One region of the Aliiglaciecola litoralis genome, then DNA from elsewhere that is predicted to be linked to it. Evidence: predicted binding sites of a transcription regulator. Region 1 holds the regulator's gene; each other region holds the start of a gene.

Region 1 (10,500 bases):
CTTCATCATCAAGACCAGCCATGCTCATCATCGAGTGCTCCGCGTCTTCACGGATAATGTCTACAACATCATCTATCGTTATTCGCCCCAGTAATTGATGGTCTGCATCCACGACAGGCGCGGATAACCAATCGTAACGCTCGAAAAGTTTAGCAACTTCTTTTTCCGGCATATCTACAGGGATAGCCTCAGGTTCCTCAACCATTAGTTCTTCAACAGTTGAATCGGGCAGAGCGGTTAATAATTTAGTTACAGGTACAGTACCTATTAAGATGTCGTGTCGACTTACAACATAAAAGGTATCGGTACCTTCAGGTATTTCTCCTTTTAAACGCAAATAGCGTAAAATCACATCAACATTTACATCAGCTCGGAGTGTAATTGTGTCGGTGTTCATGATAAAACCGGCGGTATCTTCACCATAAGACAACGCTTTTTCTGCGCGTTGTCTATCTTGTTCATCCATCGATTTCAAGACATCTCTCGATACCGAATGAGGCAATGAACTTAACGTTTCCGCTAAGTCATCTATATCCATATCCTCCAATGCATCTACTACTTTTTCAGGTAGCATTTGTCCGATAATGCCGTTGCGGACGTCCTCTGATAACTCCTCTAAAACATCGCCATAGAAATCAGCGTCTAACATTTCCCAAATTTCGTTACGTGACTTGCTAGGTGATGATTCAAGTAACAGTGCAATATCAGAAGCCGGCATCTCATGTAACACTTTATGAACATGCACATATCGACCACTGCCTAAAGCCTTATTAATGGCTTGCAGTTGACGTTGAGCGTGTTTAACTTCGAGTGCTTCTGGCATATTGATAAAATTTCGTATGAGATAAGCAATTTTTATTAGTGTAATGGAGTAGTTGAGTCAGGTCAGCAACTATTAGCATGAGTTAGAAAATATCGAACGTATCAATTGTTTTACGTGGACAGCCACTTCTGTGTTAGTAAAGTTTGAACAATTATATATGCTATTTTCCCGTAAGTGGTAATTGAGCTAATCATGCCTGTCCATCTTATTCCATTGAGCTAATCATGCCTGTCCATCTTATTCCTTTTTATGTTTTTCTTAGGAAACTCGGCTCTTTCAGAAGGATTGTAATAACTCGGTGTTTTTCTATGAGGATGGATTCGGTGGCTGTTCACGTTAAAATTTATAGCGATGCCTGTCCAGCTTATTCTTCCGGTGGCTGTCCACGTTAAAATTTATAGCGATGCCTGTCCAGCTTATTCTTCCGGTGGCTGTCCAAGTTAAAACTTATAGCGATGCCTGTCCAGCTTATTCCAGCTTATTCCTCTTCGTTAAATTTATCGACAATTAGGGTTTCTACGGCTTTTAGCGCTTCTTCGGCATCTTGACCTTCGCTAATCACTTTGACTTTTTTACCTTGGGAGCTTTCCAGCATCATGAGGCCAAGCACACTGTTTGCGGAGGCAGTTTTTTCGCCTTGCTGTAAAGTTACTTGAGCGTCAAATTGGTTCGCGACCTTAACCAACTCTGTTGCTGCTCTGGCGTGTAATCCTAGCTTATTGACGATCAGAATTTGCTTTTCTACTCTGTTCACCGATTCAGCTCGCGATGTCTTAACTGCACATCTGGATGGGATGCGCCAAAGGTTTTAGCTAAGGATTCAGCCACATATACAGAACGATGTTGTCCACCGGTACATCCTATTGCCACGGTGACATAACTGCGATTATTGCGTTCTAGATGTGGTAACCAAGTAGAAATTAAGTTTTGGATTTGCCAGATGAATTTGGTCACTATAGGTTGCGAGCCCAAGAATATTTCTACCGGCGTGTCCAATCCAGTTAAATGCTTTAAATCGGGTTCCCAGTGCGGGTTAGGTAAAAATCGCGCATCGAATACGTAGTCAGCATCTTTGGGGATGCCGTATTTAAAACCAAAAGATTCAAACACTAACACTAATCTGGAACTTTTCTTGCCCAGTATGCGCTCTCTAACCAATTCGGCTAACTGATGCACTGACAGCTTATCGGTATCTAAATAAAGGTCTGCACGTTCGGCAATAGGCGCCAGTAATTGCCCCTCCGCCTGAATGGCATCGGCTAATGATTTGTTCTGACGAGACAAAGGGTGCAATCGTCTGGTTTCACTAAAACGCTTAACCAGTACATCATCACTAGCGTCTAGATAAACGATAGTCATATCCCAAGTCGAGGGCAGATAATCTAGAATTTCTACTAACTCACCAGGCTCTTTAGGAAGATTCCGTACATCAATGCTAACCGCCACCTGATCATATTCATCCACCACTGTGTGGGTCAAAGTTGGCAGCAGGTTGACTGGAATGTTATCTACGCAGTAATAGCCGAGATCTTCAAGAGCCCGCAATGCGATTGATTTTCCGGAGCCTGAACGACCGCTAATAATGATTAACTTCATGACACAATAACCTTATACAACTGCTCGTCATTATCAGCTTTGCGAAGAGACTTAACCACCTCTTTATCACTCAGTTTAGTCGCAATAGTCGCTAGAGTTTGTAAATGACCTTGGGCCTGATCTTCAGGAACTAAGATAGCGAAAAAGATATCTACTGGACCATTATCGATAGCATCGAACTCAATCGAAGGTTTACAGGTGATGAGGATCGCAATCACTTTTTCTAAACCTTGCAAGCGGCCATGTGGCAACGCGATTCCATTGCCAATTCCGGTGCTTCCCAGCTTCTCTCGATTGAGTAAGCTCGTAAGCACTGCGGTTTGATCAATATCGCCAAGACGTTCAGCGGCAATTTGGCTTATGACTTCTAAGATGCGTTTCTTGCTTGTCCCCTGAACTGCACAGCTGGTGCAGTCAGGAGAAAGTATGTCTTTAATTTCCATTAAGATTCTTATTCAATGGGAGGTTAGTGGCGCTTACTTTTTTCCTTGTGCTTGATCACTTGTCGATCAAGCTTGTCGATCAAAGCATCAATTGCCGCGTACATATCGTTGTGCTCTGAAGTGGCGAATACTTCAGCTCCACTAAGGTGCAAAGTAGCTTCCGCTTTCTGATTGAGCTTTTCTACATTTAAGATCACATGCACATTATTGATGTGATCGAAATGTCGCTCCAATTTTGTAAATTTAGTGTCTACATAGTCTCGCAATGAATCTGTAATTTCTACATGATGGCCAGTAAGGTTAATTTGCATAAAGCGTATTCCTTCTGTTGATGAACTTAAAGTAAGCTCTTGCGTTGGTTAGACGGTGGGATATTTAACGACTCCCGGTATTTTGCAATTGTCCGGCGTGCGACCTGAATACCTTGGTCAGCCAGCAATTCGGCAATTTTACTATCACTCAGTGGCTTGTTGGGAAGCTCTGCAGCGACGAGTTTCTTGATCAAAGCGCGTATTGCAGTGGAAGAACATTCTCCTCCAGAATCTGTTGCAACATGACTAGAGAAGAAGTACTTCAGTTCATAAATACCTCTGGGCGTATGCATGTACTTTTGAGTGGTCACCCGAGAAATCGTTGACTCGTGCATATCGACCATTTCAGCCACATCATTTAGCACCATAGGCTTCATCATCTCTGGGCCATGTTCAAAAAAGCCGACTTGTTGCTGTACAATACAGTTAGCAACCTTGAGTAGGGTATCGTTGCGGCTTTCCAAGCTTTTAATGAACCATTTTGCTTCTTGCATATGAGAGCGAATGAACTGGCTATCGCTGCTATTTTTAGCACTGCGACTCATAGCCGCGTATTGTTGATTGACATTCAGTTTGGGTAAACTATCTGGATTAAGTTCCACCTGCCAACGTCCATTTTTTTTCATTACAGATACATCAGGAATGACATATTCTGGTTCGCCAATCAATAATGCGCTGCCAGGACGAGGATTCAAGGTTTGCAATAATCGCATTACCTCACGCAGTTCATCTTCCTTTAGACGGGTTTTGCGCATTAACGTGCGATAGTCTTTGCTGCTCAACAAATCAGCATGTTCGGTAATTAATAACTTTGCTTCTTCTAACCAAGGTGTGTCTGGCGCAAATTGATTAAGTTGTACCATCAAACATTCTTGCGGAGAGCGCGAACCTGAACCGATAGGATCAAACATCTGAATGCGTTTAAGGACACATTCCACTTCATCTAATTCGACGTCATCATGATCTAGACTGGCCAACACTTCTTCGGTCGAAATGGTTAAATATCCAGATTCATCAATTGAGTCGATAATAGCAACAGCAATCGCTGTATCTAATTCTGACATGTGAGTCAGACGCATCTGCCAAATCAAATGATCTTGGATGTTGTCGCTGGTTTCACCTTGAAATATCTGATCGTCGTCACCTCCACCACTAGACGAAATAGAGGCTGGTGCAGATGATGCGCTGATGTATTCATCCCACGTGCTGTCAATCGGTAACTCGTCTGGTATATCGCCTTTTTCTAAGGCTTCATTGGTATCCATCGAATCGGCACTGGCGGTGGCTGTCTCTTCTGAAAATTTGTCGTCATTGCCTTTAAGCGCTGAATCGCCAGTTGGAAAATCGGAGTTATCTTCCATTTCCAGTAGCGGATTGGATTCCAATGCTTCTTGAATTTCCTGTTGTAAATCTAGCGTAGACAACTGCAGCAGCCTGATAGCCTGTTGCAGCTGCGGCGTCATTGTAAGTTGCTGGCTAAATTTTAGTTGTAACGAGGGTTTCATTGATGTTTTGTTTTCTTACTCAGTTAGCCTGAAAGCTTTGGTTAAACTCGACATACCTTTACTATAGCTTGAATTGCTCGCCTAGGTATACATCTCTCACTTGTTGATTGTTTAATACTTCTTCTGCAGTCCCCGAGGCAATTAGTTCACCATGACTGACAATGTATGCTTTTTCGCATACATCAAGGGTTTCACGCACGTTATGGTCGGTTATCAGAACACCAATACCGCGGTCGCGCAAATGTTGAATTATTTTTTTGATATCGTTAACCGAGATTGGGTCAACACCAGCAAAAGGCTCATCTAACAAAATGAACTCGGGATCCGCGGCTAGGGCGCGTGCAATTTCAACTCGACGCCGTTCTCCTCCCGATAAACTCATTCCTTGGCTGTTACGTATATGATTAATGTTAAATTCGTCAAGTAATGCATCGGCCTGCTGTTCTCGCTCATCAGAACTCAATTCTTTGCGGGTTTGCAAAATAGCCATAATATTCTGATAGACCGTCAGCTTTCGGAAGATAGACGATTCTTGAGGAAGATAACCAATGCCTTTTCTGGCCCTGACATGCATGGGTTCAAGTGTCAGTTCGGTCTGATCAATGAAAATATCGCCTTTATCTAATGGGACAATACCAACAATCATATAAAAGGTCGTGGTTTTTCCTGCCCCGTTAGGCCCAAGCAACCCTACAATCTGGCCAGTGGAAACCTCTAAACTGACATTTCTGACCACTTGTCTGGATTTGTAAGACTTTGCCAAATTAGTGGCTTTCAACGTCGCCATCAGGGTTGTTTGTCCTTTTCTTGGTCAGCTTGTTTTTTCTCTTCGCTTTGTTTCTTTCGTAACGTATCAGGTTGGAATATGGCGGTTACCCCACCGGTTGAGGTGTCACTACTTTCAGCAATCAACTGTTCCAATTCCATGTTAAATGAAATCGATTCGCCTTTCACCAAGCTACTATCTTGGTTGAGTTCTGCGTCACCGGTCAATGTTAGGGTACGGTTGGCGACTTCGTATTTAATTTCGTTAGCTGCGGCGCTGATATTGCTACCATCATCTAATTTTTGGCTATATCTTGCTGGATTACCTCGCGCAATAAACACCTCTTTTCCATCGCCTAAGCCTGCGATTACTTCTACTTCATCAGCTAAAATTTCCAACGAGCCCTGAGTGATCTTCACGTCTCGTTTAAAAATGGATGTCTTCGTTTTACCATCAAAGAAATTAGATTGAGAATCTACTTTGATCGGCAATCCAAAGTCACCTTCTCCAGCTAGAGAAAAGGTACTTAGCAATAACGTTACTGTTAGCGCACTAACGCGGAGCATATTGAGTTTGCACATGGTCTTTAAGCTCATATATTTGAGAGGTTAAGTCTGCCGTGAAGCCATTGCTCATTACAACAAAATCTTTACCATTAATTTGTACTGCTTGGTCTGACATCATTGTTTTGTCAGCCAGATTGATTTCTAAAAATTGTGTTTTTATTGTTTGTACGTACCCCGCCTCATCGAGACTACGGATCTCGACATCGGTCTCTAACTGTATGCGGTTGTCATCGTACAAAGTGCCTTCTTTCGCTTCAACGTGCCAAGGGTTCTGCTGGTCGGACACATAAATCGTATACTTAGGTTGACTGAATATTGTGAAACCTAAAAGCTGATAATGTTCCATTTTTAACGCAAATACCTGATGGTTAATTTCACCGCGGTCATTATACAGAGTACTGCGCATGTTGCTTGCCTGATAATTTGGCCGCCAGGATTCCTCATCGTCATCGTTGCTCTGTTGAGGGGCTGAATTTATCCAGCCCGGTAAGTAAATAAATAAAACCAGTAAAAACAGGAAGCCAATACTGATCGTGATTCGATTCATGTACTGGTGCCGTAAATTCTGTTGAGTTTATTATTGGCGAATAGGATCAAATCACAGATTTCTCTCACCGCTCCTTTGCCACCAAGAGTTCGAGTTACATATTCAGCCTGTTGCTTCACCATTGGATGACCATTGGGTACGCAAACCCCCAAGCTACTTTCAGCAAACATGCCCAAATCTGGCACATCATCACCCATGGCGATCACGTGTTCCTTCTTAAATTTAAAGTGCTCTTTGAGTCTCTGTACTGCAAGTTGTTTATCATCCTCGCCTTGAATAATTAAAGACACGCCTAATGAGGACATTCTGTTTTCGACAATTTTAGATTGTCGCCCAGTGATAATAGCAACATGAATACCGGTTTTTAGCATTGACTTAATGCCATAGCCATCGAGGGTGTTAAAGGCTTTTAGCTCTTCGCCATCATTACCCATGTAAATGCAACCGTCTGAAAATATGCCATCTACGTCGCATACTAATAGTTTTACTTTGCTTAGCTTGGAGATGAGATTGCTAGTTACTTCACCGTATATCGTGTCTATCTGTGACATTAAACGACTCCCGCTTTTAACAGCATATGCATGTTCAGTGCTCCAACAGGTTGATTTTTATCATTTACAGCAATCATGGAACTGATTTTATATTCCTCCATTAAATTAAGTACTTCTACAGCCAATTTCTGTGGGTGAGTTGTCACGCTGCCGGTGGTCATCACTTCTCCCACCGTAGTTGTGTGAATATCAATGCGTTTGTCTAGCACTCGTCTTAAATCACCATCAGTGAAAATGCCCACCAGAATACCGTCGTCATCCTGAATTCCCGTCATGCCTAATCCTTTGCGGGTAATCTCGAATAATGCTTGGCTAATCGTCTGATGTTTTGACACCAATGGGATGTCTTTTCCTTGCTGCATGATATCCGCAACGCTTAGAAGCAAACGCCTGCCCAGGCTACCACCAGGATGAGACAGCGCAAAGTCGGCAGAAGAAAAGCCGCTTGCATCTAATAAAGCGACCGCTAATGCGTCACCCATTGCCAGCGTCGCTGTTGTACTTGCGGTGGGAGCGAGCCCTAAAGAACAGGCCTCTTGTTCAACCTTGATACAGATCATGACATCAGCATGTTTGGCCAAGGTGCTACCGCTATTGTTTGTCATCGCAATAATGGGTATTTCAAGGCGTTTTACCACGGGGATCAGATTTAACAACTCGGTGGTTTCGCCAGAGTTAGATATTGCCAACAACACGTCTTGATCAGACATCATGCCTAAGTCGCCGTGATTAGCTTCTGCCGGATGCATAAAAAAAGCCGGTGTTCCTGTACTTGATAAGGTGGCCGCTATTTTATGGCCCACATGGCCTGATTTACCCATTCCACACACCACCACTTTGCCTTTACAGTCTTGTAATAACTGACAGGCAGCAGCGAAATCATCATTAACGTACTGCTGTAACTGCAGAACCGCTTCTGATTCAATTTTTAGGACCCTTAAGGCTGACGCTTTAAAATCTTTCATCATGACTAATTATGTAACTCATATAAACAACAGCGTACAGTAAGCAAGATAGCACGTAATCAATACCGCGCCCTCCCAACGATTAATTCGCCGTGTACCGCGGAAATTAAAACTAAACACGATGAGTAAAACGGTCATCAACAACATCGCAAATATGTCGCGACTGGCTACGTTCTCGTCAATAAATCCTGGCGCCAACAAACCTGGCATAGCTAAAACAGCCAGTAAATTAAAAATATTGGAACCGATGATGTTACCTAGGGCAAGATCGTCCTCACCTTTCATCACCCCCGCGATACTGGCGGCTAGTTCAGGCAAGCTGGTTCCTAGCGCGATAATGGTTAAACCGATGATCAATTCACTTAGGCCAAAATAGCGTGCAATTTGAACCGCCGACTCCACCATGAAGTGGGCACTCAGAGGCAGCGCAATAAGTCCGACAACAACCCAAAATATCGCTTTTTTAATAGGGACACCTTGGGGAATCTCATCTTCGGTCTCAGCTTGCAAAGGGTCGCCTTTTTCAACATGAAGTGACATCCACGTTAAACCACCGATGCTAAAGAAAAACAGGCAAATCAGTACCATACCTTCGTAAAACACCATCTGCCCATCGGACAGAAAATAAATCGCCAGCAAGGTGACCGCTAAAAGCACGGGCATTTCGCGTCGCACCGTTGAGCTTGATACAATTAGAGGTTTGAAAAGTGCCGTTAGTCCAAGCACTAAGGCAATGTTGGTAATATTGGAACCAATCGCGTTTCCAACAGCAGTATTGGGATTATTATTCCACGAGGCAATTGCTGACACCACGATTTCAGGCGCAGAGGACCCCATCGCTACTATCGTCAGTCCTATTACCATCGACGACACGCCTAGATTCGTTGCCAAGGCGGATGCCCCGTACACGAACCTATCCGCGCTCCAACTCAGAGCCACAAGGCCCGCAAGAAATATTATTACTTCTATGATCACTAGACTAATTCAACTGAATTTAATGATATGATTATCTCAAAATACACAGAGTTTTCCTATTCTTACTGTTGATTAAAAATCTTTATTGAAAATATTGTGATCAATTATGGCAAAATCAAGCTACAAACTTTTACATTTTTGATTTTTATATTTTGTTACTCTATATACCTGTTCTACCTAACCATGAACAGTTATTATAGCTAAATCGTTATTCGCAACATAATGGCCTTGAAAAAAAACTAAATGGCCTCAAATTGTCGGACCCTGTGAAACATTTTATGCATTTTACGTGTCTATGCCCCAAGGTAACTCGGAGTTTCTAGTGAAAAATTTGATTGAAATAGAGAGTTTAACCTTTAATCGGGGTCAACGTTTGATTTACGACGATATCTCTCTACAAATTCCTTCAGGGAAAACAACCGCTATTATGGGGCCAAGTGGTATCGGCAAAACCACGCTTTTGAAGCTCATCGGTGGGCAGCTTAGACCCAACAATGGCGATATCAAGTTTAAAGGTGAATCGATTCCCGGCATGAGCCGCTCTCGACTTTTTAAAGTGCGTAGACAAATGAGTATGCTGTTTCAAAGTGGCGCGTTGTTTACTGAAATGAGTGTGTTTGACAATATCGCCTATCCGCTTCGCGAGCATACATCTTTGTCGGAAGAGTTAATTTACACCATAGTGTTGATGAAACTTCAAGCGGTTGGGTTACGCGGCGCAGCGCAGTTAATGCCAAGCGAGCTTTCTGGCGGAATGGCACGTCGTGCTGCACTAGCAAGAGCAATCGCCCTTGATCCTGAATTGATTATGTACGATGAGCCGTTTGCCGGACAAGACCCTATTTCCATGGGCGTGTTGGTTAAGCTCATCAAAGAACTCAATAATGCGCTCAAATTGACTAGCGTGGTGGTTACCCATGATGTCAAAGAAGTCATGAGCATTGCCGATCACGTCTACATTTTAGCCGACAAAAGAGTGATTGGGTCGGGTACGCCAGAACAAATAAGGCAAAGCGACTCTGAATTGGTTCAACAGTTTTTACAAGGCAAGGCAGACGGCCCTGTGCCATTCCATTATCCCGCTAAAGCAATAGCCACAGAATTTATGGAGACCAATTAATGGATTGGCTAGCATTACTTGGACGTAAAACCTTAGACCGATTCGCTGCCGTTGGCAGGGCGACATCGTTATTATTTGGTGCGTTAATTGCTATCCCGCAGTTGAAAAATATTCCGCTGACGATCAAGCAAATGCACGTAGTGGGTGTTCAGTCGTTATCGATTATCATAGTGTCAGGATTGTTTATAGGCATGGTAATGGCACTGCAAGGCTACACCATTTTGGTTGACTATGGCGCCGAAGGTAGCTTAGGTCCGATGGTCGCTCTATCAATATTACGAGAGTTGGGGCCTGTGGTCACAGCACTGCTTTTTGCTGGCCGAGCCGGGTCC
Region 2 (10,500 bases), on a different contig from region 1:
CGAGTACAAAAAAATCAAGAACCGCAAAAGAAGCAACACCGTTTAATTGAAAAAATCAGATTCAAGTTATGCACCTTTGAAAAACTTAGGTAAGCAGAAAATTAACGTGAATATGCAGATTCACCAAGTATCCGAGAATTGGTAATTTAATAGACGTTAGGTGAGGTGGGAGCTTACAGCAAAACGCCCAGCGATTGCTGGGCGTTAGTTTATTTATCACTATTGTTATAGCGTGCTGCGCTTTCTAAGTCCAAAACAGGCCAAAACAATTGCAAATAAGGCAAGTGAACCAGGCTCTGGAACCGTTGCTGTAAATTCCAAAGAGTCAATGAAAAATACACTACCACTGCCATCTGAGCCAGTTCCGATGGTAAAACTAGAAATTGCGGTATCACTTAACACCCCAAAAAATCCGCCTTCAGAAGAGCCGTTTACAAAATCGGTCACAGGTAGCGCACCAATAATCGAGTTACCGTCAGAATCACTGTAATCTAATGCACCTCTATTGATTTCGATATAATCAAATCCAAACGCAAAAACTGGCGCTGAAAATGCGAAAGTATTTGCTGATCTTTCAATAAGACCAAGCGCATGACTTCCCTCGGTTAAAGGGTTGTTATACATCCAAAAATCGCTAAATCCACCTGCGGGGATAACAGTAATGTCTGTATCATAGGCATTATTAAACCCTTCAAAGACCAAATTCGTGCCTGCAGCGTTGTGAAAATCTGTTCTATCGTCAAAGGTGACAATGGCGGCCTGGGCAGTAAATGAAGCGACTACTAAAATTATAGTTGATAACGATTTTAACATCGTGATATTCCTGGTTAATTTAAAAATACACGTTTGCAAAAGCAAAAAATACGCCAGAAATAATATCTTTATAAATCAAATGGTTAAAAAATTAGAATTTGAGGTTGTAAAGTTTAATGACACTGCACCCACGCCTTTGAACAAATTTCCACCAACTCACAAGCGCTAGAGAAAAAAGCATGACAATGACCAACAATTACAAAGACACCCATCTTTAGTCCGTAATGAAACCAGCACTCACTTTATGTGGACACCCACCTTAATTTGTATCTTCACATCCCCACGAATTTTCAGGAACTTTCACGACATAAGTACACAAGCCACGTGTCAGTTGGGATATACCAGAGTATGGCCGTTGATAGTTTTAGTCGTTGTCTACTGGGATAAAGTCAGACGAAATAAAAAGGACACCCACCCTTATAAGAATAAAAAGGACACCCACCCTTATTGCTATTTCTGTGCATTGTTGACGCGAGTTAAGTCTAAACTTTTTATGCTGCCCATTTGATACCAAGCATTAGAGGCAAAAGTTTCAAAAGTTGCGAGTGTGTGTAAAAGACCAGTCGACGGTTGCGCATTACCAAGGTTGTAGACTTTTTATCCGCACCCAGTCGTCATCATCAAAACTTACTAAAATCGCACGTACAAACGATGGGAAGCGGTGCTAATTACCTACATTGAACACGCCAGAAAGTATCTTTTAGTTGAATCTAGATGTCAGGTTAATTTACACAACCACATGTCGCCCCCCAATATAAAGTGTTATCCATATGTTTTTAATGTGTATTTTCGTGTTGGCCTACATTTTGCTTTCGTCTGATTGTGTGATGCAGTATCACTTTTTGTAGTTATCTTCCAAATGCGTTGAGAAGAGATTAAGAGGAATATCAAATGAAGAATAAATTTTTGAAAACTACTATTGCAGGAATTGTTTTGTCAGCCAGCTGTTTGTTTAATGTTGCAAATGCAGGGGTAGTAGAATTAAACAGTGGAAATTTTTGTTGTTCAATCTCTGGCGGCAGTGCAGGAGATGGCAGAGGGATATCTTTTTTGGCAAATGAAGATTTTTCAGTTGATTCAATTGGGTTTCAAGCGGAAGTATTAGACAGTTTGTTTGAAGTTGTGATTTGGGGGAGCATTGACGGTCATCAAGTTACAAATGTTTTAGCGTCAGCGACTAAAAACTTTGGGAACTCTTCATTAGGGTGGAACGACATGGATTTAGATTTCGACTTTATGGAAAGTACTTATTACGCAATAGGCTTTAGAATGGCTGATTTGTCTCACCTAAGTAATGGTATTGCTAGCCTTCCGTATTATCAAGACAATGGATTGCCGCTTGCCATAAACCAACCATCTATTACCCTTATTGATGGATTTGAAGGCTTCGCAGCAAGTAGTTTCAGTAATTCCCTCCATCCCAATATGCGTATGAACGTTGCTGTCCCAGAACCATCAACACTAGCTATTTTTGCATTAAGCTTAATGGGGCTAGCAACACGCAGATTTAAAAAGTCTTAATCACTTTTTAGTTATTTTTATAAAAGCACCATTCGTTATGTTTGGTGCTTTTTTGTATCTAGCAAAACATAACAAGGACACCCACCCTTATTTGTACCTTCATATCACCAAGAACTTTCATCACATAAGCGCGCAGAGCTTTGTGTCATTTGGAATTTTACGTGGACACCCACCTTAATTTGTATCTTCACATCCCCACGAATTTTCAGGAACTTCCACGGCATAAGCACACAAGCCACGTGTCATTTGAGATATACCAGAGTATGGCCGTTGATAGTTTTAGTCGTTTTCCACTGTGATAGAGTCAGACTGATTTTAGGTAGAGTAGAATCAAGCCCTCGAGACTTTACTTTGTATCTGGGATATCGGGCATTGCTGGCGAAAAGTGAATGAGACGATAATCTATCTATTCTATAGACGTGGCAGAATCGGTGAATGTATGAACGTAAATTCAAATCAAAGTCGACATTTAAGAACCTTGACGTTTGTCGGGCAGCGCGCGCAGGGATTTACGCTTATTGAATTGATGATTGTCATTGCCATCATTGGCATTTTAGCAATATTCGCTATGGCATCTTATCGTTCTTTTGTCATTCGCTCTCAGTTAACTGAGACTGCCGCTCAAATTGGACAGTTTTCACGTAGCTTTACGATGTGGAAAGAAGTAAACGGTAGATACCCAAACGATAGTCATCTTGTATTGCCACCTGATGCAACTGGATTACAAATCAATGAAGCGCTTTGGTCGGCGCCAACCTTGTTAGGCGGTAACTGGAATTGGGAAGGCCCCGATAACTACCCCTATGCGGCTATCGCCATCGATGGCGCCACGGCTCCCGAAGAGGACATCATCCAACTCGACGTCATTCTGGATGACGGTGATTTATCTAGCGGGAAATTCCGTAGAACGAATAATGGTCGCTATACCTTTGTGATAGATGAGTAAAATCACTCAATGACACGCTTTTCCTGCGCGGTTCCTTTTGAGTCAAGTTGTTCTGATCCAATAACGCGTTCATCAAATCTTGATGAGCACAATATCGCCACCACCACATTTTAGCCTGAAAATGCGCTGCACAATTTACCGAACGGCTGGATATCCCATACAAATTACCCTAATCTGATAGTGAAAATATGCTCGTGATTCGCTCATAATTGGGGATCAACATTTAGCACACATTAGGACAGCTGGGATTTTTCAATGATTAAACGTTTTGCAATCTATTGTTGTGTGTTAATGGTCGTAATTTCCTGCACTCCAGCTTCAAATCCAACGTCGACGCCATCAAAACCAGAACCACTAGCAGGTGTTGAGATTAAAGAGAACATACAAGTCGTGATGCGCGATGGTGTGCGATTAAATACGCTGGTGATACTCCCGCCTGAAAAGTCGAAACTTGGCGTTCCTAGCATTCTTATCCGCACACCTTACAAGACAGAATTCAGCTGGAGCAGTGCCCTGTATCAGGAACTTTTGCATCAAGGCTACGCTATCATTATGCAGCATGAACGCGGGCGCTATTTTAGTGAAGGCGAGTTTCGTATGCTTGGTGGAGCCTTAGAGGATGGTTGGGATACCCTTGACTGGATAGTGTCTCAACCTTGGTCAAATGGTGATGTTGGCACCTTTGGCTGTTCATCTTCGGGTGAAAATCAACTCAAGCTTGCCACGGCTAGTCATCCCGCCCACAAAGCAATGGTGGCAGGCTCTGTAGGAGTTGGCGTGGCCGAAGCGGGTCCATTTCAAGAGCAGGGCAACTTCTGGCGCGGTGGTGTTTGGCAACAAGGGTGGATGAATTACTTTTATGCATCAATGCATCAAGATTGGCCGCAATTACCCCGCGGATTGAGTAATGAAGAGCGGCAACGCACAATAGGCTTTTTTGATTTGAGTAATGCGGGTTGGAAAGTCCCAAGTTCGACTTTTAATAAGACCCGAATGCACTTGCCCATGGTAGACATCATGAACCAGTTAAACGCGCCTAGAAATGAGCTTGAACAATATTTAATGCGAGGACCGGCCCACGAAAGCTGGTCAGAACTTCGTGTCAGTGAAGGTGATATGATCACTGTCCCTGGTTTGTATTTTGAAAGCCTTTACGACATCTCATCGCGCTCGTCACTTGCCTACTTCGAGTGGAATCGACAAGCTAACCAAAAGCAGGGAAGAAATAACCAACAGCTGCGCTTGACCCAAGGTGGGCATTGTTCATTTGGTCGAGGAACGGTTGAAAATGAGCAAGCCAAGATCGGCGATTTAGCGCTGGGCGACATGCGTTATGACTATGTTAAGCAAACAATAGATTGGTTTAATCGTTGGATGAAACCCAGCACTCATCAAACTCCATTAGGTGATGCCTACACGGCTTTCTTGGGGGATGGGCAATGGCTACATACAAATACACTTCCAATGAAGGGGGATCAGCAGTGGCAATTAAGTGCTAATGGGCAATTAACCCAAGCGTCGCTTAAAGGTACACATAGCCTGAGCTATGATTATGATCCTGCGGATCCGGTGCCTAGCCTCGGCGGCGAAATATATGGTGAAGGCGATGATCACAACGATGGTAGCTTCGACCAAGCCCCCATTCAAGAGCGCGATGATGTGTTGGTGTTTACCTCTGATGCTGTACATAGCGACTTAACGCTATTTGGCATGACCGAGGTGTTATTATCCGTTTCCTCCAATCAGCCCGACACTGATTTCACTGTCAAAATAAACGACCTGTACCCCGATGGACGGGCATTTAACATCGGCAACACTATCATGCGAATGCGCTATCGAGAAGGAGTAGAGCGTGAAGTCTTTATGCAAAAAGGCGAGATATATAACATCGTGTTACCGCCCATCATGCTGTCGCGGATCATCAAAAAAGGGCACCGAATACAAGTAGAAGTGTCCTCGAGCAATTTCCCCTCATATTCGCGAAATCTTAATACCGCTGAAAACCCATATACCTCGACGGAATTCGCGGTTGCCACCAACACCATCCATTTCGGTGCTGGGCATCAATCAATGATCAGATTGCCGGTTCACAATGAACCGTCTAGATAGGCTGTACCCGTTTGCTAAATGAGTTACAAGTGAGATTAATAAAAGCTCCTAGCACAAGGTTCACTTTAATTTCTTTACGCAAGCTTTAGTTTGAAATGTAAGTGAAACAGATATTAGTCAGAGGTGTTGTCGTGCAAGGCGTTAATAAAATGTAATGTAATGATTAGGTTGGTGCTTAGTAATTCAACCGACATTTTCTCTCGTTATCACATTGATTCAGCCTAGAGATTGTAAGAATCAATCTCTGACCTAATTGTTCATCACGTTTCAACTCTTATGAACTCATCTAGGGTTACTTGAAGTAATAAATCCAAGCTTACAAAGTATAAAGCTAAGAAATATTAATGAGGTGTCATCACCAATAAAAAACGAAATTCTTATAGTTACAAATGACTTAACTAAGAATATGCGGTTCCTTTGCTGCCTTAGCCACACATTTCAATCAATTTTATTAGCAGTAGAGTTCTCAAAACACTCAGTTTTCGACTATCTTTTTTGTTCAACTCTCTATTTTACTTGGGCTGTTTTCAATCAGAATGCACAATCTTTGACACCAAAGCATTATTAGATTGCTGCTAGTTACGATGCAGTTGATTCGTTAGCTGATTGGTATTTGAAACCAAATCGCGCAACAACTGTGTTGTCGCTAAGGTGTGTTATGAAAGCGCAATATTCTCAAAATTCCATTCGAATTGACCGTTATTTACTGAACTCTTTCATCGTACTATTGCTGTTGATTGTGATTGGTTGTGGTAGTGACAATGATAATCCAGTGAACGATACCACGGCACCTGTGATCTCGGTGACAGGGGACAACCCCGCAACGGTCGATCATGCTGATACTTATTCCGATGCTGGGGCAACTGCTAATGATGATATAGACGGCAACGTTTCAGTTACTAGTAGCGGCAGTGTCGACACATCTACAGTGGGCAGTTACACCATTACTTACAGCGCAACTGATACGTCAGGAAACCAAAGTACTGCGATAAGAACGGTGAATGTTGTAGACGGAACAGCGCCAGATATAACTATCACCGGAGACAATCCCACTTCGGTTGGTCAAAATGAAGAATATCAAGATCAAGGTGCAACCGCCGAAGATGCGGTAGATGGAGACGTTGCTGTAACCACAAGTGGCACCGTTGATTCATCCACCTTAGGTGAATATATAATCACCTATACTGCGTCTGATGAAGCGGGTAATCAGGCAACGGCAACGAGAACCGTTAATGTAATTGATGTAACCGCACCAGAAATAACGGTGACGGGTAACAATCCTGCCACCGTCGTACAAAATACTGAATATACTGACGCGGGTGCTACTGCAGTCGATGACACCGATGGCACTGTAAATGTTACTTCAAGCGGAGAAGTGGACACCTCTACGGTAGGGGAGTATACCATTACATATACTGCTGTCGATGTGGCTGGCAACCAAGCAACGGCGCAAAGAACGGTGAATGTTGAACCACCTACCATTCGAGGTGTTGCCGCTGCAGGCGCCGCTATTGTTGGTACTGTCACAGTAAAAGGCTCACTTGGCGTTAGCACGTCAGCGTTAATTGAAATTGACGGAAGTTACAATGTTGATGTGACCGGTCTGACTCCTCCTTATCGAATTCGAGCTGAAGGAACGGTAGGTGGAAAGACGTATCGGTTGCATTCCTATGCTGAACAAAGTGATATAGGCAATACCGTCAACATCACACCATTTACCGATTTAATTGTGGCTAATACTGCACAACAGCTCGCAGCATCCTTTTTTGACTCTGACTCGATGTCATCCTTAGATGCTGATGAGTTAGCAGCTCAAGAATCCGCCTTACAAAATAAACTACAGCAAGTCTTTGATGCATTGGGATTGGGAACGGCTATCGATTTACTTCGCACCGCTTTTAATGCTGATCATTCAGGATTAGATGCCGCCCTTGATCTGGTTTTGATAGGCTCTGCTGAAGAGAATGTTGTGACTATTACTAATTTATTGGACAACTCAACAATCTCAGATGACATTTCGGATCCGGATGACAACTCTGAAGTGTTAACTGTTGATCCTGATGCGGTTACCGTAGCTGTTTCTGATACACAGGCTATCGCAAATCTTTTCGAAAGCCTTGCACAAGCATTTGCTACAGGATTACCTAATCCAGATGATATTGAGAATCTATTCAATCAAGACTTCTTGGAAAACGACTCGGGGCGTAGCGAGTTTTTGACCAATATTACGACCGATCCGCAGACCGTTGGACTAGCATTTGCAAGTGTGTCAATCGCTGAACTGGACTCCAGTCTTGGTACGGCAACTGTTAGTTTCAATGTGATTTTTGAACAGCAAGTCGATAAAGAGTCAATCACTTGGTTTGCAGCTAGAAATGACGACTTAGGTTGGCAGCTCTTAGGTGATCAACGCATCGTCGATATTTCTGAGTTAGGTTACCATTGCAACGACTATGATGGGACTGACGGAGTTGAAGGTGGTTGTGGGATCAACACTTCGATTTATGACAATAACTTTGATAATAATGGGACCGGTGGATTACCGATAGCCTCTGCATCAGTAAAATTAATAGACGGCAGTGATGGAACAACGGTAAAACATACACTGTTCTTGGGTAATCCCGAAAATTCTTCCGCAGGAGATTTACAGGTTTATAACGAAGGAAATGGGAGTTATCAAGGAGATTGGAGAGCCTTTGGAATGGGACTTGGAGAAATTGACCCGTCGCTTTTCGTGCCTGGCGATGTAGTTGAGTATAACCTGTATACGCAGGATTTAGATTTGACTAACCCCGTTGCTCCAGAAGTTTCTGTTGGAACGGAAGTGGCGACATACACCACAGAGATCGGATTCGAACCTGAGATTGTAGGTCGTTATCCTATTGCAACAATTGAGACTCAATCTGCAATAGAGAATTTTGACATAAATGATGATCTATTAGTTGAGTGGACATTGGTTGAAGGAACCGTTAGCGACGAAGTACTGATTTCGATTAATGACGCTCAGAACAACCGGATAGAAATATGGGATGAATCATTCTCATCAGATACCACCAGTGTGACCTTTGATGCTGCGATGTTTGAAAGTGCGATTGAAGACAATCCTGATTTCGATCCTAATTCTGAGCAGCTTTCTTTGTTGATCAGGATCTATGCAGAAGATGAAGTTACCGGTCAATCACATTCCACCGATTATCGAGTGAATTTTGGAAACCAATCCTTGGCCTGTGACTATGAATCAGGTTGGGACGAAGGAGACGGTGAAGAGTTCGGCGCACCAATCAATCCCAATAGCTTTGCTGATTTCGAGGAAGTAGTTGCCAGCTGTGGTGGAAGTCAACAATTTACCTTTGCAGATGTGGCAGGTAAGACCTTTTCAAGTGATGGAGAATCAGCGACTTTTTCTGATACGGGAGCTGGTACTTTCGATGATCCTGCCACCGGCCAGTTTCAGGACGATTCAGGTGATGAGCCTATTTCCTTTGAATGGTACATAGAGAATGTGGGGGTTAATACGCTGCTAGTCATCTATAGTGACTCTACGATTGATTCGCAATTACCGGAGGATTTTGTCTTTAGAGAATCGTTAGCATTGATCTCAGTCAACGGAACAATGGGACAATCAGGTGCAGAATACCATTTCGTCATTTATACCGAGCAGTCTAACTATGGGGATATGGTACGCGAGAGCGGTGATGATGGTGAGATTTGGAATTCATTTGATATCCTTCAATAAAGTAAACACGGTTTTGCTTTGATATTAGAAACGCTCCTTGCCTTTGCGGCAAGGAGCGTTTTTTTCTATTGGGGACAAAAGAACGAATTACCAAGACACCCATCATAAAAATTACCAAGACACCCATCATTACTTCTTGGCGTAGTAACGAATGTAGGTGAATTACCAAGACACTCATCTTAATTTCTAAACGCTGTTTGTATAACAGGAAAATACCTTTCATTAAGTATTAGTCAGAGGAGATGGTGGCCTGCCTTTGACTTGAACAAACGCTTTATGTGTTTCATAAATAGTGATTAGTTCAACTTGGCCCGCGCTGGTTGATATAAAAACTATTTTGCAGCGTGCTGCTGCCATGATTTCCGTCCGGTTTTATTGATGTCAATTTCTTGCTAGCAACACACGCTAAGACATATTTCATTTAACTCTGATCCCAATATTATTGTTTATATAGGGGGAACCACCTATCAACACTCAGTAACAAGGCTGATAGTTTAGTTGGCAACATGAGCGCAGACTTGCTGGATGCAGACTTGCTGGATTAAATTAGCCAAATAGGTGCAATATGAAAAAAATAGCAAGAACCAACTGCGTATTAAGTACAGCTATCGCTGTCGCGCTCTCTTCAACATCCGCTTTTGCCAGCAGTAGCTGGATGTGGGATCAAGATGCTAACCGCATTGATGATCGCATTGAAGCGGTTAATAATTTCGGACTCAATCAAGCATTCGAAAACAATGATTTAATTAATGGCCGCTTACGTTTTGCCGTATTTTCTGGTGACGTCACTGAGTTTGGTGTCTATGTCGGGTTTGAGAATATTCCCACCGAAACAGACCTTGACCAATTGCGTCAATCAGGTGTCAACGTTGAAGGCATGAAAGCCTATCAGACCATTCCCTATGTCAGAATGACGTTGAATTACCAAGACATCCAAACTGTTTCTAACTTACCCGGCGTGACACGAGTTGAATCAATTCCGATGATGTACGCAAAAAATAACAATGCCAATAAAGCATCTGGTGCTGTTGCAAGCGGCTATAAGCGTTTTCCAACGGTTCATGAAAACCTCGGTATTACCGGTCGTCACGTAGTCGTTGGTATATTAGATACGGGTGTAAATGATGCTCCCGATATGGTGACAAGCTTCCCAGGACACGAATCTTTTGCCGGTAAATTTATTGCAGGGGGCGACTTTTATTCTGGTCAGGCACTTCTCAATACTGGCACCGATTCAAGCATAAACCCCATTGACCGCGGCGAAAATGCTTCATCAAACCACGGGACTCACGTAGCCGGCACCACATTAGGTACGGGCGGTAATTCTGGTGTGTTTGGTGGTGTTGCCCCAGGTGCATTGTTGGTTGATGCTAAA
Region 3 (10,500 bases), on a different contig from region 1:
GATCGGTTGACACTCACACATGAGCGAATCGAAGATATGGCGGTGGGCATTGAGACCATAGCCAATTTAGCCGATCCTGTGGGTATTGAACGAGAGCTCGGTCAACGTCCAAATGGATTGCAGATTAGCAAGATGCGAGTGCCGCTTGGCGTAGTATGTATGATTTATGAAGCACGCCCCAATGTCACTGCAGATGCTGGCGCTTTGTGTTTCAAATCGGGCAACGGTGTGATCTTGCGAGGTGGTAAAGAAGCCTTGGCTTCAAGCAAAGCAATTGCTAGCGTTTTGCAAGATGTACTCAAGCAACACGATCTGCCAGTTGAACTCATTACGGTAGTACCCGATCCAGACCGTGGCCTGATGCAAGAATTATTAGAGCAACGTGATCATATCGACGTTGTGATCCCAAGGGGTGGTGAAGGCCTGATAAATTACGTAACGGAAAATAGCAAGATTCCGGTCATCCAACATTTCAAAGGCGTTTGCCATTTGTATATTGATAAAGATGCGGATTTTGAAGTGGCAATGCAATTGCTGTTAAATGGTAAAACCCAAAGAACCGGAGTCTGTAACGCGATTGAAGGCTTATTAGTTCATCAAGACATTGCAGCCCAATTTTTACCTATCGTTGATGAGGCGATGCACAATCACAAGGTTAAAATGCACGTGTGTGAGCGCTCGGATGAGCACCTTACTGACGCCGAAGTTATCAGTGATGATGATTTTGGACAGGAATATCTTGGCCTAGAAATAGCGATTAAAACGGTCGAAAGTGTTGATGATGCAATGGAGCATATTTCACGCTTTGGCAGCCATCACACTGAAGTTATCTGTACTCAGAATGAAATTACAGCCCGTCGTTTTCAGCGAACGGTTGACGCTTCAGTAGTCATGGTCAATGCCTCTTCGCGCTTCTCAGATGGCAGCCAGCTTGGTTTAGGCGCGGAGATCGGTATCGCCACGACTAAGCTACATGCATACGGTCCTATGGGACTCGAATCGCTCACCACTGAGAAATACCTTGTAATGGGCACGGGGCAAGTCAGAGCTTAGGCGATGAATATGGGCCTTGAGGAAAGTCTACTCGATGCAAACACCAAGATTGCCTTTATTGGTGGAGATAGTATGGCGAAAGCCATGCTATCTGGCCTCATCAAACATGGCCATCCTCGAGATCATCTTTTAGTCACGTCGCCAAACAACCAATCTCGGCAAGAGATAAACCAACGATACTTCATCAATACAGATGCTAATTACAGTAAAGCAGTCCATTTTGCTGATGTCATTGTACTGGCCGTTGAATCTGAAAAGGTCAGTGAGATGTGTTTACAGCTTAATGATGAGATGGAAGCACAACAACAAAGAGCCTTAGTCATTTGCGTTGCAGCCGGAGTAAGTTTTCAGCAGCTATCTGAAAATCTTGGCGGCACGAGTCGAATTGTATGCGCTATGCCAAATATGTCATCTTCCATTTGCAAAGGATTGACCGGGTTGTACTCATCGTCGGCACTTGAACAAGACGACCGATTACTCTGCGATCAAATCATGCAAGCGGTGGGAGAAACAGTGTGGTTGCAAACTGAATCACTGATGTCATCTATAGTGGCGACATCAGGCAGCTCACCAGCCTATTTTTATTTGTTTATGGAAGCAATGGAAAAAGCCGCAATAGAGCAAGGATTAGATCCTGACATTGCCAAGTCGTCAATTTTACAAAGTGCCTTAGGGGCTGTATCTATAGCGATGCGCAGTGAAAAGTCTCTCAGCGAATTACGCAAAGATGTGGCATCGTCTAAAGGGTCAACCGAAAAAGCGGTGAGTGCCTTCCAAAGTGGCGACATTGATGGACTCGTATCCAAAGCAATGAAAAGTGCAGCAAAACGAGTTGATGAAATATATCAGCGAAATAACTGAGTGATATTTCAACGCGATGAGTTTTCCAAAGGCGCGTTGACCGCCAGGTTTTGCCAACACCAATGAAAAGGTTGACGATATGTCGTCGCCATTCTGCCCAAATCAATAAATACCGTAGTTAGTCTTATCCTCATCCCTCTTCTTTAGTGTGGTTATGTGAATTTAACCGAATTGTTTTAAACCGAGTTCAGGTTAACTGGAGGGTTGCACTAGTATAAAGTGCCCTTTGAGGGGTTGCGACACACCTTAAAAAGGTCGATTGGGCTGTTAAGAAAAAGGTACAACCCCAGTGTAAATATTACGCCAAACACCCACCTTTATTTCAGACAACTATTCTAAAAAACAGGTATTTCATTTTAAATATCAGACAATTATAAGTTAGTGACATCTTGGCATCGGTTTAGCATCTATAAACTTTAATGATCTAGTTAAATATTAATGTAGGAGCAAACGATGGAAATTTTTGAAGCGATTAGAAGGGATCATGCAAAGCAGCGTTTATTGTTGAAGATATTAGTTGAGACTTCAGGTGACAGTTACAGCCGCAAAGAGTTTTATTCAGAGCTTAAGAAAAGCCTAGTAGATCATGCCGTTGCTGAGGAGCGTTATTTCTATTCTCCATTGATGCAATCAGACAAGACAATTGAGCAGTCACGTCATGGTATTGCTGAGCACCACGAGATAGATGAATTGATCGAGAAGCTAGATGAAACAGATATGAGTTCGTCAGCTTGGCTTCATTACATGAAAGCGCTGAAAAAGCTCGTAGAACACCACTTAGCCGAAGAAGAAAGAGAAGTGTTTCAGCAGGCAGGCAAAGTGCTGTCGGATAAGCAAAAAGAGGCACTGGCTGATGACTATGTAGACGAGATGAATACCAGTCACTAGGGATGCAGGTTCATCGCAAAGGCAAGACAGTTTTTTGATATTGAGGGCAAGGTTCAGCATCAGGTGAGACTATTGACCTGTTTACTGAGGATGTAACCAAGACCATGAAAGGTAAGCAAGCTAAGCGTAAAGCAGATGACAATGCCCCTGCATACCTAGTAGAACAAGAGGACAGCTCTGTAGTCCTGAAAGGTCACTCAGAGCTATCAATAACCGAGCAGATTAGGAGACACTATGCTAGCAACTAAACCAGAAGCGGGAAGTCAGTTTCCCCCCATATTAGTAAAGACCTTAGATAATCGAGAAACACTGTTAGTTGATGTGAACTCAGATCCAGCTAACAGCAACAAAAACGCGGACTGGTGGAAAGTGGTGGTTGTTTATCGCGGTCAACACTGCCCAATTTGTACTAATTTCCTAAACGCCCTTGATTCAATGTACGGCCGCTTCCAAGGGATCAAAGTAGACATCGTTGCCGTATCAGCTGACTCTGCAGTGCAGTTGCAAGAAAATATCGATAACGACTTACAAGTTTCGTTTCCCTTATTCCACAGCTTACAAGAAGCGGACATGAAGACTTTGGGTTTGTACATCTCTGACCCACGTTCAGAAGCTGAAACAGATCATGCATTCGCCGAACCAGGGCTATTTGTACTAAATGAGAAAAATCAAATGCAGCTGATTGATATTGCTAGCGGTCCATTCTCTCGCCCCAATATAGACCAACTCTATGAAGGCTTGGCTTATGCGCGAGAAAATGACTATCCAATCCGTGGCACCCACACAAACTAATCACCAACTAGGCGATCTTTTCACTTCGTTTATCAAAAACACGTTGAAAAGATCGCCCTATAAATATAGAGACACCCACCTTAATTAATTATAGAGACACCCATCGTAAAATTATTGATTACAAAGTTATCAAGACACCCATCGTAAAATTATTGATTACAAGTTATTAAGACACCCATCGTAAAAGTTATTAAGACGCCCATGGTTACCGACGATGATGAATACCGAAGCAATAATTACAAAATTACAAAGACACCCACCTTAGTTAATCTCAGAATAAAACAACTTTTTACTGTTCAAAGTGAGTGAACAATGAAAAGATTTGTTGATTGAGTTTGATAGGGGTATGCATGTTGTTAAATTACGTGAGAAGTGGCGTCCAACAAACATTTGGCTACGGTGTTGCGATTTTTTTGCTTATTAGCTATTCCGTCTCTGCACAGCAAGTGAATGAAAAGGCAGCCGTTTCGCAAGAGCAGCCTCCAGAAAAAGATAACAAAGCCTATTCCATTCTTTATCAACGGCAAACTTCCGATAGTGAAGCTTTAAAGAACCTCTACTCAATTTCACAACATCGATTGAATTATATTTTACCTGTTTCTTATGTTTCAGATTTAAATCCAGCCGATGTCACCGAATTAGATCAACAGAATATCGACAATTTTGAGGCCAAGTACCAACTTAGTGTTAAGTTGCCAATCTATCTAAAAGATGACAGTGTTAGTGGGCTATACATGGGATTTACCGCGGTTTCATTTTGGCAAGTCTACAACAGCCAAGCTTCGAAACCTTTTAGAGAAACCAACTACGAGCCAGAGATTTTTTACAGTTGGCAAACCAATTATCAGTTTTTGGGGATTGAATTTAACCAAGCACAAGTAGGGTTTAATCATCAATCGAATGGTCAAAGTGGAGCAAAATCTCGAAGTTGGAATCGCCTTTTCGCCTCAGCCCTTTTTAGTGATGAGGATTCCATTTACTACCTTAAAACTTGGTATCGAATTAAAGAAGAAGTTAAAAAGACACCCACCAGTGCGACAGGCGATGATAATCCTGACATCACCGGATTTTTAGGCCATTTTGAATTGGGCTATGGTAAGAAAGTGGGGAACTTCAATATTCTTACATTGCTAAGAAACAACCTGAAGTCCGATAACAAAGGCAGCATTGAACTGCACTTAGCTTATCCAATAAACAAAAGGTACGATTTCGTATTACAGTATTTTAACGGCTATGGTGATTCGTTAATCGACTATAATCACCACCAACAACGCATTAGCATGGGAGTTCAATTAAAGTTTTTGTAATCCCATACATTACCAGATTATATGGGGGTATTCGCGCAGCGTCAGTTAGTGTCATAGAGGCATTATAAGTGTGTATTTCGCCTGTTACTTGATAGCAAAATTAACAAGACACCCATGATTACAAAATGCAATTTCCATCCAAAAGTCACACAGGGTTTAGTGGATTTTTGATTTGGAAGAAATGTGACCAAAAGCGCAGTGGATACGTTTGCTTCTTTACTATCGATCTCTCTTACAACAGCAAAGCTAGCGTTGAAACCCACCTAGTTTATCCTATAGATGAAACCAATGGTGACGTTAGTCCTTCAGCAAAAATTGAGTAATTCGGTAAGACTTTCTATTCCGATGTGTTTTTTTCGGATTGAATCTATGACTCAGCTTATAGGATGATTTTTACATATATTTTTCGATTAGTTAAAAAATGGAAAAATTGGCACGATGCTCGCTTTGTAAAAAGTCATAGTAAAATTAAATAGTTTAATATTAAGGAACTAGCCATGTTTATAGTCAAATATTACGTATTAGCTGCATTGGCAGCTTTAGCCATGACCGTTTGGGTAGATAATCTTTATTTTAAACTCTTTTTCGCATGGATATGTGTTTCATTGTCATTGGTTAGCACTGCTTATATTTTTCAAGCACCAGGAATATTCAGAAAAAAAACGAATGGATCTATTCCCTTTTACATTCGATGGTTGTTTATTCCTTTCCTACTAGGCGCTCAGCTATACAATGCATGGTCTAGAAAAAATGACTCAGTACCGCCTATACAGAAAATTCGAGATAATTTATTTTTAGCCGCTAGGCTTTTTCCTTCAGATGTAGACACTCTTAAAAATGAGGGCATCACCGCCATATTGGATGCCACTGCAGAGTTTGACGGCTTAGACTGGACCGCCGAAAGTGAGCACCTGCAGTATCTTAATATTCCTGTGCTCGATCACCAAAGTCCAACTGCATCAGAATTACAGCAGGCCATCAATTGGATCCAGAATCAGATAGATGATGGTGGTAGCGTTGTAGTGCATTGCGCTCTTGGTAGGGGGCGCTCAGTACTAATTATGACCGCCTATCTCATGAGCCTCGACAAAAACCTAAGTGCTGAAGAAGCTGTTGCTGAGATTAATACCACCAGACAGACTGCAAGGTTAAATTCTCATCAACTTAAAAAGCTAAAAACAATTCACCAAGCAGGTGAGCTGCACGTAAAAGAACATTTAGCGATTGTAGCTAACCCAGTGGCCGGTGGTGGAAAATGGTCAGAGTATAAAGAGGAAGTGTTGCAGCGCCTCTCACCTCACTTTGACTTAACCGTATATGAGACCACGGAGGATTGCAACGCTCAAAAAATGGCCTTGCAAGCACTTGAAGAAGGCGCTGATTCAATTATGGCGTGTGGAGGAGATGGTACCCTGACTGAAGCGGCCTCAGCCCTTGTTGGTACTGATTATCCGTTGGGAATAATGCCGCTAGGAACCGCCAATGCATTTAGTCATGCTCTATATGGCGTAAGCACCAAAATAATCCCAGTTGAAACTGCGTGTGACGCAATTATTGCCGGATTGACCATGAAGATCGACACCGCAACTTGCAATGACGAGCTTGCGCTAATGGTGGTAGGGATTGGTTTCGAGCAAGAAATGATCAGCCAAGCGGATAGAGAAAGCAAAAATGAGAGCGGTCAAATGGCTTATTTAGGTGCACTGTATGATGCGATTGAAACCAATCAATCGAGCACATTAACCATTCAATTAGACGATGCAGACCCCTTCACAATTGAAACAGGCAGCTTAATTATAGCGAATGCCGCACCTTCAACTACGGTCTTAGCGCAAGGTGCAGGGAATCCCGATGTGAAAGATGGATTGTTAGACATAACTTGGCTACCTAAAACTGAATCTACAAGTGAAACTATAATAAATTTGGCTGAATTGGCGATGCGTAGCTTGTCTGAATCTAAGCCGGATAGTCAACACCATGAGGATGCGATTCAACATCGACATGCAAGCTCGATTACGATTGAGAGTGATAGTAAAGGACCACTAAAGTACGTTATTGATGGTGAAAATCGCGAAGCCGAGAAGATTAGGATTGAAGTGAACCCTCTCTCATTGACAGTATACTGTTTACCCTACTAGAGTTTTTTAATGTGATAAAACAGTAATGATATGAAGTAATTAGCGACAATATTAGGTATATCTATCCTAAAGTCCGATTTAGTCGGCACTCGTCACCTTGAGTTTGAAATATTTTCATCCTTATCCAATTTTTTCATGCTTAAACTGGAGTTTGAGTCCGTTGTGCAGTACTTGTCTTTGGCTAAATCCGTTTATATTTGCCTAACAGACGCACCTCCCATTGGATTATGCAAGCTGGTCTGCGTCTTGCACCTATAACGTTAGTGATGTGGCGTCGCCCTTCCATTTTTAGCAACAAAGGAGATGAATATGACTAAGCCAGTAAGAAAAGTAGAAAAAGTAACCGACATCATTCGTGTATTAAATGGCGGTATAAAATTCTACGAGGAAGCGATGGAGAAAGTCGATTCTCATGGTGCGAAAACAGTTTTCGGCAGAATGGTGTCTGCCAAACGCTCTTCAGTAGAAAAGCTTCAGCCATTTGCCATAGCTGAAAACGGTGAGTTCGAGAAAGACTCTGACATGGCTGTCGATTTTAGGAACGCTTACACGAAAGTGTTATCAAAATTGACTTCCGACAACGATCATACCTATGTCGAGCAACTCGAAGAAGTTGAGGATAAAACGAGGGCAGTGATCCACGAAGCATTAGAAATAGATCAACCTAAAGCGTGCAAAATGGCACTGATGAATGTTCTCAACACAGCGAATGAGACGCACAGTCAGATGAAGTCATTGCAACAAACTACGTCATAATTTTGGTGTAAGGTTTCAGTTAAAAGGCCACCTAGTGGCCTTTTTTTATTGCCCCACAAAGACTAATAAGCCAACACAGTAAACAAGGGGAAATGGTCACTGCCGATGTAACTAAGTCGCTTAATTTCCACAAGTTTAAAATGGTTGCTATGAAAAATATGATCCAGGGGCCATCTTACAAATCGATATTCGGCGTGAAACGTATTAAACATACCTCGCCCAATCCTAGGGTCTTTTAATCCGGTTGATTTTCTAAAAGCTAAGGTTGTAGGAGACCATGCAACATCATTCAAATCACCTGTAACAATTACTGGACCATTCAGATTTTTTATACGATTAGCAACTAAATTCAATTCGTGGTCACGTTCAGTAGCGTGTTCATTCTCCGTTGGACTCGGTGGCGCAGGATGCAGGAAAAACGCGTTAATTGCCTCGGCACCTTCAACTTCTAGCTTACATGCAACCGAGGGGACCCCCTCTTCTATCAATTCACACACTTGCACATCACATAATGGTAGTTTGCTATAAACATGCATCCCATAAAGGTTTTCCAGAGGCACAGGGACTCGATAAGGAAATTGTCCGTGCAGTTGGCTAAGTTGTTCTTGCCACCATTGGTTTGTTTCCAACGTTACAAATACGTCTGGCCGATACTCGTTAACTAATTCAATCAGTTTGTCGGTTTGGGTGTTTTCCATCAAAACATTAGCCGTCAATATTCGCAATTGCCGGTTAGGTGGAGACATTACTTTTTCAACTTCGGGAGAAACAAACCCAGTATAAGGTAATATCCATTTTAACTGCCAAATCAAGCATCCAATATTTGACCACAGCAAAACGAGTAACCCTGTATCGTAGTCTTGAAATAGCAATATCGCACAAATGTTGACAAACAATAGCGAAGCTATTTGCACTCGAGGGAATTCCCAGCCTCTAACCACCCAATGATTAGACGGAAATAGAGGCAACAGACTCACAGTGACAAATAGCAAGGTTGTCAGTAAAAACAAATAAAACACGTTACATCCACGTTCAATGAATTGCAGACAAGTAACTTGGCAGAAAGTTACTTTCTAGCTCGGTAAAAAATACGCTTAACGTTTAGCGATGATCCATACCGCGTGGACAATTCCAGGAATGTATCCAAGTATCGTGAGTAAAATATTGATCCAAAAGTGTTTGCCAATACCTTCTTGTAAAAATACGCCAAGTGGCGGCAATATAATTGCGATAATAATTCGAATAAAGTCCATTATATACTCCTTTGAAACAGTGAATTGTGAGGCCTGGATACGATCTTACCCTTACGGTGCCGTAATCCAGCATTAATTATAAATAGCTAAGTATCTGCTATACCTTAAGCATAAATAGCGAAAAATGCCATGCTTACCAACACCTAATTTTCGTTATTTATGTTTCTACCGACTTCGAATATGGTTTTCTAATGTGCGGTTGGCACTGTATTTGCTCCATTTATTGAAACTCCATAAGTACCTATCGAAATAGTAGGGACCACATTAAATGTTCGATACTTTTAAGGCAACAATATGCAAGAGAAACGTCTAACATTCATCTCAATACGATCTTTGAGCATCATTTTTTGTAGTTTAATACTGCAGGTTTGCAACGTGAATGCGCAAGTAACGGATAGCAGCAAAAGTTTGTTTTCGCAAACAAGTGAAATGAGTAAAGAGTTATCCGTTTACTGGTCTGAATTTGTTGCAGCTTTACCACTAGCAACAATTGGCCTTGTCATTGCATTAGTGATGTTAATGCTTGCAAAACCATTGTCTTCGCAAATGATTAAACCGATTTCTTATATCAGTTCAAGTATTTTGATCCAGAAGGTTGTCAGGCGTATTTTTAGCTTGTTAGTTATATTGCTAGGAATCTATATATTTCTGAGACTTGCTGGACTCGAAGAGTTTGCCATTGCCATTCTCAGTGGAACAGGCGTCGTTGGTCTAATAATCGGTTTTGCCTTTAAGGATATTGCGGAAAACTTCATCTCAAGCTTGCTACTTAGCGTTCAAAAGCCATTTAAAATTGATGATGTGATAGAAGTTCAGGGTCACATGGGAGTTGTCAAACAAGTTACTGCTAGAGCAACAACGCTGGTCGATTTTGATGGTAATCACATACAGATTCCTAACTCTACTGTATATAAAAATGTTATTCGCAATATGACTGCAAATCCTAAATGCCGTGGATATTTCGTCATTGGTATTGGTTATGACTCGAGCATAATTAAAGCCCAACAATTAGCGATGGATACACTTAAAGAAACCTCTGCGGTGCTCAGTGATCCAGAGCCTCAGGTGTTAGTGGATATTCTTGCGTCTTCGACTATCAACCTGAAAATCTATTTTTGGGTCAATATTCATGAGCATAGTCTTTTGAAGGTAAAGTCACTGCTGATGCGAACCATTATGCGTAGTTTTGAAAAAGCCGGAATGAGTATGCCAGATGACGCCAGAGAAATTATTTTCCCTCAAGGTATCACCGTTCACCAACACGATGAAAAACGCGCCGCGCCAATTGTTGAACAGGAAAAAGAAGAGCCTAAACCTAAGAGTAATGAAGAGGATCTGATTGCTGCTGAGGGACAAAAAGTTGATCTTAGTAGTGACGCAGAAGATATAAGAGAGCAAGCAAAGCAGGCTCGAGATCCCGAGCAAGGCGAAAATATACTTTAAGAAAAAGAA

The links. The regulator sigma-54, encoded in region 1, starts transcription at its own class of promoters, with help from an activator protein. The targets are predictions, from matches to a motif close to GTTGGCACGNNNNTNGNNT.
Region 2: a site for sigma-54 is predicted at 1,607-1,625, ahead of ABD036_RS15310 (PEP-CTERM sorting domain-containing protein). Genes of this name have one in related genera too.
Region 3: a site for sigma-54 is predicted at 5,331-5,349, ahead of ABD036_RS05110 (diacylglycerol kinase family protein). Genes of this name have one in related genera too.

The regions. Positions count from the first base shown of each region.
Region 1 is NZ_BAAAFD010000020.1:12,709-23,208, reverse strand. It holds gene mgtE (magnesium transporter) at 1-823, opposite strand, end outside; gene ABD036_RS18585 (HPr family phosphocarrier protein) at 1,302-1,577, opposite strand; gene rapZ (RNase adapter RapZ) at 1,574-2,419, opposite strand; gene ptsN (PTS IIA-like nitrogen regulatory protein PtsN) at 2,416-2,862, opposite strand; gene hpf (ribosome hibernation promoting factor) at 2,886-3,173, opposite strand; gene ABD036_RS18565 (RNA polymerase factor sigma-54) at 3,200-4,678, opposite strand; gene lptB (LPS export ABC transporter ATP-binding protein) at 4,740-5,465, opposite strand; gene lptA (lipopolysaccharide transport periplasmic protein LptA) at 5,465-6,010, opposite strand; gene lptC (LPS export ABC transporter periplasmic protein LptC) at 5,997-6,557, opposite strand; gene kdsC (3-deoxy-manno-octulosonate-8-phosphatase KdsC) at 6,554-7,108, opposite strand; gene ABD036_RS18540 (KpsF/GutQ family sugar-phosphate isomerase) at 7,108-8,076, opposite strand; gene ABD036_RS18535 (calcium/sodium antiporter) at 8,092-9,048, opposite strand; gene mlaF (phospholipid ABC transporter ATP-binding protein MlaF) at 9,371-10,168, shown strand; gene mlaE (lipid asymmetry maintenance ABC transporter permease subunit MlaE) at 10,168-10,500, shown strand, end outside.
Region 2 is NZ_BAAAFD010000010.1:22,079-32,578, reverse strand. It holds gene ABD036_RS15320 (PepSY domain-containing protein) at 1-46, shown strand, start outside; gene ABD036_RS15315 (PEP-CTERM sorting domain-containing protein) at 226-813, opposite strand; gene ABD036_RS15310 (PEP-CTERM sorting domain-containing protein) at 1,705-2,334, shown strand; gene ABD036_RS15305 (type IV pilin protein) at 2,774-3,280, shown strand; gene ABD036_RS15300 (CocE/NonD family hydrolase) at 3,536-5,389, shown strand; gene ABD036_RS15295 (immunoglobulin-like domain-containing protein) at 6,048-9,125, shown strand; gene ABD036_RS15290 (S8 family serine peptidase) at 9,691-10,500, shown strand, end outside.
Region 3 is NZ_BAAAFD010000002.1:319,362-329,861, forward strand. It holds gene ABD036_RS05080 (glutamate-5-semialdehyde dehydrogenase) at 1-1,053, shown strand, start outside; gene proC (pyrroline-5-carboxylate reductase) at 1,063-1,914, shown strand; gene ABD036_RS05090 (hemerythrin domain-containing protein) at 2,368-2,802, shown strand; partial or broken gene ABD036_RS05095 (HVA1 family protein) at 2,859-3,050, shown strand; gene ABD036_RS05100 (redoxin domain-containing protein) at 3,037-3,594, shown strand; gene ABD036_RS05105 (phospholipase A) at 3,945-4,901, shown strand; gene ABD036_RS05110 (diacylglycerol kinase family protein) at 5,399-7,039, shown strand; gene ABD036_RS05115 (ferritin-like domain-containing protein) at 7,349-7,795, shown strand; gene ABD036_RS05120 (endonuclease/exonuclease/phosphatase family protein) at 7,858-8,814, opposite strand; gene ABD036_RS05125 (YqaE/Pmp3 family membrane protein) at 8,890-9,048, opposite strand; gene ABD036_RS05130 (mechanosensitive ion channel family protein) at 9,478-10,491, shown strand.